2 linked regions of the Tautonia rosea genome follow. The protein of the gene in region 2 binds, or shares a complex with, the protein of the main gene of each other region. Links are inferred from orthologs where the notes say so. Each region holds a gene or a part of one and is shown on either strand. Other genes may lie near its edges. The genes, in order: carB and carA.

The links.
Region 1: the proteins of carA (region 2) and carB are in contact, whole or in part, in a solved structure (PDB 1KEE), measured with the Escherichia coli proteins. The link is inferred for Tautonia rosea from one-to-one orthologs.

Annotation. Positions count from the first base shown.
Region 1 is NZ_JABBYO010000005.1:314,503-318,639, reverse strand. The notes cover bases 103-3,922. They hold carB (carbamoyl-phosphate synthase large subunit), read right to left. Parts: upstream 3,537-3,922; coding sequence 303-3,536; downstream 103-302. Other genes in these bases: HG800_RS10970 (DUF433 domain-containing protein), read right to left, coding at 3,769-3,922; HG800_RS10980 (Uma2 family endonuclease), read right to left, coding at 103-248. In the rest of the region: more of HG800_RS10980, read right to left, coding at 1-102; more of HG800_RS10970, read right to left, coding at 3,923-4,137. UniProt on the Escherichia coli protein: Large subunit of the glutamine-dependent carbamoyl phosphate synthetase (CPSase).
Region 2 is NZ_JABBYO010000001.1:296,774-299,919, reverse strand. The notes cover bases 1-2,829. They hold carA (glutamine-hydrolyzing carbamoyl-phosphate synthase small subunit), read right to left. Parts: upstream 2,077-2,829; coding sequence 925-2,076; downstream 1-924. Other genes in these bases: HG800_RS27870 (hypothetical protein), read left to right, coding at 2,827-2,829; HG800_RS01175 (adenylosuccinate synthase), read right to left, coding at 1-799. Also shown: more of HG800_RS27870, read left to right, coding at 2,830-2,952; HG800_RS01165 (serine/threonine protein kinase), read right to left, coding at 2,983-3,146. UniProt on the Escherichia coli protein: Small subunit of the glutamine-dependent carbamoyl phosphate synthetase (CPSase).

The sequences.
Region 1 (4,137 bases), on a different replicon or contig from region 2:
GGGGAGAACGATTCACGCCTGGAAGCCAGTTCCGGCACGGTGAAACCCATACTGTCCGTGTAGACGAATCCGGTGCCCCGGTCATCGACGAAATCGGCGAGACGGCGATAGATGCGGCCCGCGACCTGATTGGGGAGGTGGCCTGTCGGCATGAGCGGGATGATCCTCCCGTCGATCAGTTCAGCATTCCCATCAATCTGATACAGGTCGTCGACGGTCGCTCGCACGCCTTGCGAAGTCCGGCTCATTCGTCGCCTCCGTCTCGGATCGGGAGTGGGAGGACCATTCTCAGGGCATCGTGATTACTGAGATTGTAGCAAGTCCTGGATCGCGTAAACGTCCAGTTCGTCACCACGGAGGCGTTCCAGGGCGGCCACGGCGGCGCGGGCGCCGGCGAGGGTGGTGATGCAGGGGACGCCGTGGGAGACGGCTGAGGCGCGGATGCGCCCTTCGTCGGTACGGGCTCCCTTGCCGCTGGGGGTGTTGACGATCAGGGCGATGGCGTTGTTGGCCAGATGGTCGAGGATATTGGGTCGGCCTTCCTGAATCTTGCGCACGGTGGTGACGGCAATTCCGTTCTCGGCCAGGAACCCGCCGGTGCCGGGGGTGGCCATGAGGTCGAAGCCCAGGTCGAGGAGCTTGCGGGCGATGGGGACGACCCCGGGACGGTCGCGTTGGGCGACGGAGACGAAGATCGTCCCTTCGCGAGGCAATCGCGTCGAGGCGGCGAGCTGGCTCTTGGCGAAGGCGGAGGGGAAGTCGTGGTCGATCCCCATGACCTCGCCGGTCGAGCGCATCTCGGGCCCGAGAACGATATCGACGCCGGGGAACTTGATGAAGGGGAAGACGGATTCCTTGACCGAAACGAAGGTCGGTTCGGGCTCGGTCGTGATGCCCTGCTCGCCCAGCGTCTTGCCGACCATCACCCGAGCGGCAGCCTGGGCGAGGTTCAGGCCGGTTGCCTTGGAGACGAAGGGGACGGTGCGGCTGGCGCGGGGATTGACCTCAAGGACGTAGACCTCCCCATCCTTGACGGCGAATTGGATGTTCATAAGGCCACGGACTTCGAGGGCCTCGGCGAGGGCGTAAGTCTGGCGCTTGAGTTCGGCGACGACCTCGGCGGGGAGGCTGTAGGGGGGGATGGCGCAGGCGGAGTCACCGGAGTGGATGCCGGCCTCCTCGATGTGTTCCATTACGCCGCCGACGATGGTGCGCTCGCCGTCGCAGATGGCGTCGACATCGACCTCGGTGGCGTCTTCGAGGAACTTGTCGATGAGGACGGGGTGGTCGGGGCTGGCCTCGACGGCGTGGGCCATGTAGCGGTCGAGGCTCGGCTCGTCGTAGACGATCTCCATCGCCCGGCCGCCGAGGACGAAGCTGGGGCGAACGACGACGGGGTAGCCGATCTGCGCGGCGATCCGGCGGGCCTGATCCTCGCTGGTGGCGGTGTCGTTGGGGGGCTGACGGAGGCCGAGTTGCTCGATGACGGTGCGGAAGCGGTCGCGGTCTTCGGCCTGGTCGATGCGGTCGGGGCTGGTGCCGATGATCGGCACGCCAGCGGCCTCGAGTGCCTTGGCGAGGTTCAAGGGGGTCTGGCCGCCGAACTGGACGATGACGCCGGTCGGCTGGACGCGATCGACGATGTTCAGGACGTCCTCGACCGTCAGGGGTTCGAAGAAGAGGCGGTCGGAGGTGTCGTAGTCGGTGCTGACGGTCTCGGGGTTGGAGTTGACCATGACGACCTCGAAGCCGTCGTCGCGGAGGGCAAAGGCGGCCTGGCAGCAGCAGTAGTCGAACTCAATTCCCTGGCCGATCCGGTTCGGGCCGCCGCCAAGGATCATGATGCGGGGCTTCTCGCCGACGCGAGATTCGTCCTCGTCTTCGTAGGTCGAGTAGTAATAGGGGGTATAGGCTTCGAACTCGGCGGCGCAGGTGTCGACGAGCTTGAAAACGGCGTTGATCCCGCGATGCTTGCGGTCGCGGCGGACTTCGACCTCCGAGGCGTTCCAGAGGTGGCCGAGTTGTTTGTCGGAGAAGCCGGAGCGCTTGGCCTCTCGGATCAGGTCATCGGAGGCGGCGTCGAGGGAGCCGGCGTTCCGGAGTTTCCCCTCGATCTCGACGAGTTCGGCGAGGTTCTGGAGGAACCAGGGGTCGATCTGAGTCAGGCCGTGAATGCGTTCGATGGACATCCCGGAAAGCAGGGCGTCTCGGATCGACCAGATGCGCTCGGAGTTCGGGGTGGCGAGCTTCGCGGTGATGTCGTCCTCGGAGGGACGATTGCCGGAATACCAGCGATCTTTCGGGTCGCAGCCGAGGCCGAAGCGGCCGACTTCGAGGCCTCGGAGGGCTTTCTGGAGCGATTCCTTGAAGGTCCGGCCAATGGCCATGACCTCGCCGACGGACTTCATCTGCGTGGTGAGGACCGGGTCGGCGTCGGGGAACTTTTCGAAGGCCCAGCGAGGGATCTTGGTGACGACGTAGTCGATCGTCGGCTCGAAGCAGGCAGGGGTCTCTCGGGTGATGTCGTTGCGGATCTCATCGAGGCGGAAGCCGACGGCGAGCTTCGCGGCAATCTTGGCAATCGGGAAGCCGGTGGCCTTCGACGCCAGGGCGCTGGAGCGGCTGACGCGAGGGTTCATCTCGATGACGATCATGCGGCCATCGTTGGGATTGATGGCGAACTGGACGTTTGAGCCGCCGGTCTCGACGCCGATCTTGCGGAGGATGGCGATCGAGGCGTCGCGCATCCGCTGGTATTCCTTGTCAGTGAGGGTTTGCGCGGGGGCAACGGTGATCGAGTCGCCGGTGTGGACCCCCATCGGGTCGAAGTTCTCGATGGAGCAGACAATGACGGCGTTGTCGGCGCAGTCTCGCATGACCTCCATCTCGTATTCCTTCCAACCGAGGATGCTTTCCTCGATCAGGACGGTGTGCACAGGGCTCAGTTCGAGGGCATAGGTGACCATGCGGTCGAACTCGTCCTTGTTGAAGGCGATGCCGCCTCCGGAGCCGCCGAGGGTGAAGCTGGGGCGGAGGACGCACGGGAGGCCGACCTCGTCTCGGATGGCTCGGGCCTCGTCGAGACTATGGGCAACGCCGGATCGGGCCGATTCCAGGCCGATCTCGTCCATGCACTGCTTGAACAGCTCGCGGTCTTCGGCCTTGCGGATGGCGTCGGCGTCGGCGCCGATGAGGCGGCAGCCGAGGCGATCGAGGGCGCCGGACTCGGCGAGGGCAAGGCCGACGTTCAGGCCGGTCTGGCCGCCGAGGGTGGGCAGAACGGCGTCGGGCCGTTCCTTGGCGATGATGCGTTCGACGACCTCGGGGACGATCGGCTCGATGTAAGTCCGGTCGGCCATGCCGGGGTCGGTCATGATCGTGGCCGGGTTGGAGTTGGCCAGGATGACCGTGTAGCCTTCCTCGCGGAGGGCCTTACAGGCCTGGGAGCCGGAGTAGTCGAACTCGCAAGCCTGGCCGATGACGATCGGGCCGGCGCCGATGATGAGGATCTTCTCGATGTCCTTGCGCTTGGGCACGGGCGGTGACTCGCTTCGCTTCGCTGCGGGAGGGACGCGGCGTGAGAACGGACTGGCGGCGCGCGTCGGGCCGCGGCTCCTCGTTTCGATCCCGCTCGATCGAGGAGCCGCGGCCCGAAAATCGCCTGATTCTAGCCGGAATACTGGTCTACCGACAAGGTTGGCCGCCTGGCTTAGAAAGATCTCTCCGGCGGGTCGATGTCGGGGATCAGAAACTCAGGGGGAGGCGAGGTCAGTCCGACTCAGGATCGTCCACGACCAGCGTGATGTGGTCGGGGTAGGGGGGTTCGAGAGGGCCTCGGTAGCCGTCAGCCTCGCACGAGTAGCAGCAAGCGAGGTCGGTATAGGTCAGGCCGGGGTGGCGTTCGAGAATTTCGTCTTCGGGGACGCCGTGGTCGCGCATGGAGAGGATGTCATCGACACGGAGGTTGAACTGATCGAGGACCGGCCATCGGGGATCGAACGACGGGACCATGGCCACCCGACTGCGCCAGTCGCGAGCGGCGGCTTCGATCTCGTCGACCTCGTCCATCTCGTGGTCATCGTCTTCCGGGGTCGGGGTGGGGTCGGGTGCGTGGACCTGCGGTGGAGGCACCGAGGC
Region 2 (3,146 bases):
CGATCCAGCGGTCAACGTGCCGAGCCGGAACCCCCGAGCCGGACCAGATGCCCGCGGCGCTGCTGTTGGAGCTGGTCACATAAGGGTAACTACCGTGGTCGATGTCGAGCAATGTCCCCTGGGCCCCTTCAAACAGCAGGCGGCTGCCGGAACCAATCGCCTGGTGAAGCCGGTCGGTGGCATCGCCGACATAGGGGCGCATCCGATCGGCCAGGGTCAAGTATTCCTCGGTGATGGCCTTTGCATCGAGGGGGGTGAAGTCAGGCAAGAGCGCGGCGAGCGATCGGTTCTTGAACTCGACGGCGCGGCGGACCTGCTCTCGGAACGAGTCGGGATAATAGAGGTCGGCGATCCGAATGCCGTGGACCCGCCCAACCTTGTCTCGGTAGCAGGGGCCGATCCCGCGACGGGTCGTGCCGAGCTGTTCGGCGGCCTCGGTCGATTCCTCGGTGAGGCGTTCCTCAACGAGGTGGTAGGGCATGATCACGTGGGCACGGTCGCCGACGAGAAGGCGGCCGCTCACGTCGATCCCCTGACCGGCCAGTCGCTCGATCTCCTCCAGCAAGGTGGGCGGATGAATGACCAGGCCGTTGCCGAGGACCGAGGTGATCCCCTCTCGCAGGATGCCCGAGGGCAGGAGCGAGAGCTTGTAGGTCTTGCCTCCGGTCACGACCGTGTGGCCGGCGTTGGCTCCCCCCTGGTAGCGGACGACCATGTCATGCCGGTCGCAGAGGGCATCGACGATCTTCCCTTTGGCCTCGTCACCCCACTGCAACCCCACGACGCACGTCGATGGCACGGCCATCCTCCTGATGAAGATCATTTTCGCGTAACGCGTTACGGAGCAAAGGGAATACGATACGAATGCGGACCCGATCCGTCAAGCAATTCGCCCGAACGATGGCTGAAGGAGGGGCGATCGGATCAGCGGTCCATCAAGCGACGGAACTCACCAAACAGGTGCCCGCTGTCGTGGGGGCCGGCCGACGACTCGGGGTGATACTGGACGGCAAAGACGGGCAATCGGGTATGGCGAAGCCCCTCCAGCGTCCCGTCGTAGAGGTTCAGGTGCGAGGCCTCGACCTCCTTCGGCAACGAGTCGGCGTCGATGGCGAAGCCGTGGTTCTGGGTCGTAATCTCGATCTTGCCGGTCCGTTCGTCGCGGACCGGATGATTGGCCCCCCGATGGCCGAACTTCATCTTGAAGGTCCGGGCTCCCAGCGCCTGACCGAGCAACTGGTGGCCGAGACAGATGCCGAAGATCGGCACGCCACGGTCATCGGCCGCCGATCGAATCAAGGCCCGCAGGGAGTCGATGGCCGATCCCAATGCCGACGGGTCGCCGGGGCCGTTAGAAACGAAGATGCCGTCGGGCTTCTGTTCGAGGATCGCCTGAGGAGGAGCCGAACCGGGGGCGACCGTCACCTGGCAACCGCTCTCGACCAGGAAGCGGGGAATGTTTCGCTTCATGCCGAAGTCAAGCGCGACGACATGAGGAGTCGTCGCCTGATGCGTCTGCAAGCCTTCGGTTGCTCGGAGGATCTCGGCCGAGGGGCCTTCGAAACCAAGTTCCCAGCGGGCGATCGATTCGGGCATCACATCGCGGGTCAGATCGCGGCCGACGAGGCCAGGACTGCGCCGGGCCTTTTCCACGAGCGAGTCGTCGATAAGGTCGGTCGAGGAAAGGAAGCCCTTCATGGCGCCGACCTCCCGGGTCCGTCGCACGAGGGCCCGGGTGTCGATCCCCTCCACGCCGAGCACGCCATGCCGGGCGAGGTAGCTCGGCAGGTCTTCCCGAGATCGATAGTTGCTGGCCAGGCGGCTCAGCTCGCGAACGACGAAACCGCGGACCCAGGGGCGGGCGCTTTCCTCGTCCTCGGCATTGACTCCGTAGTTGCCAATCAAGGGATAGGTCATCGCAACGATCTGGCCGTGATAGGACGGATCGGTGAGGATCTCCTGATAGCCGGTCATGCTCGTATTGAAGACGACCTCGCCGTCGATCTCGCCCGATGCTCCAAAGGACCGGCCGGTGTACACCGTCCCATCTTCCAAGGCCAGTTTCGCAATGCCCATTGCCGTCGCGTGACTCCCGTCGAACTCTCCCGAGCAGATTGCACATCGCCTCGCGTCTCGGATCATCGTAGCAGTCTGACGGGCCAGGAGGCCAGGGGAGTTGCAGGCATCGGGAGAAATCGAGTCGGGAGGGTCAACCGAAGAGGCAGGACAACGCCCGTCTCACGCGATCCATGAGCCGATTCGATCCCATGGTCACAGAATCACAGCGAAACAAGGTTGCACCAGAGTGGTATCCTGTGTGCGAGATTTCGGTGTTGATCTGTCCAATGAGATTGCCCTTGAACGAATGAGGGCGTTTCCAGTGTGTTCCTGACCAGGGAGACAACACCCTCACGGTTCACTCGTTCCAGCTTGCTGACTCGGTCGAGGCCACAAAGCAAGGGTCGGGGATTGTTGCTGAACCTTGCACGAGAGCTCGCGCTGAAGTGTTCGATTTCCAGAGCGACCCCCGAATCACCCACCAAGGAGCTCGTCCCCATGTCTCTGAGTGTTCGAGCAGCGGCGAATCCGAGAAATGGCAAGTGGTCCTTTTTTTCGATCACGGGGCCGACCGACGGATGGTACGACCAGACAACGAGTAGGGTCACCGCAGCCACCGGAAACAATTGCAACTGGCATGTCGGTTCCGGGAGAATCTTCCCGAAAGATTCAAGAACCCTCGTCGTGGCCATCCGGTCGAGTGGTCGCCAATCGGGACCTCATCCGAGCCCCCAGTCCGAGCCACCAGCCCAGAGGCCGAAATCAATCGTGCCCCCGCCCCCGGCCGTAATTGACCCGACCGACGGGATCATCACGATCACCCTGAGCAATGTGACCGTGGACCCACCCGAGGCGACCATCAATGTCGACTATTATGACGACGACGAACCATGATCCCCGGTGCAGCTCAGGCTGAACTCTGATTCAATTCCGGGCCGCTCGGACCTTCTCCAACGCTGTCCGATCGTCGACGGCATCCGGATCGGCCAGGACGGCCCTGGCAAGATGTTCCTCAGCCAATCGCAGGAATTCATCTCGTCGTTCCGGATCGTGACGAACTGTGGTTGCCAGGCCGATCAAGCTATTTC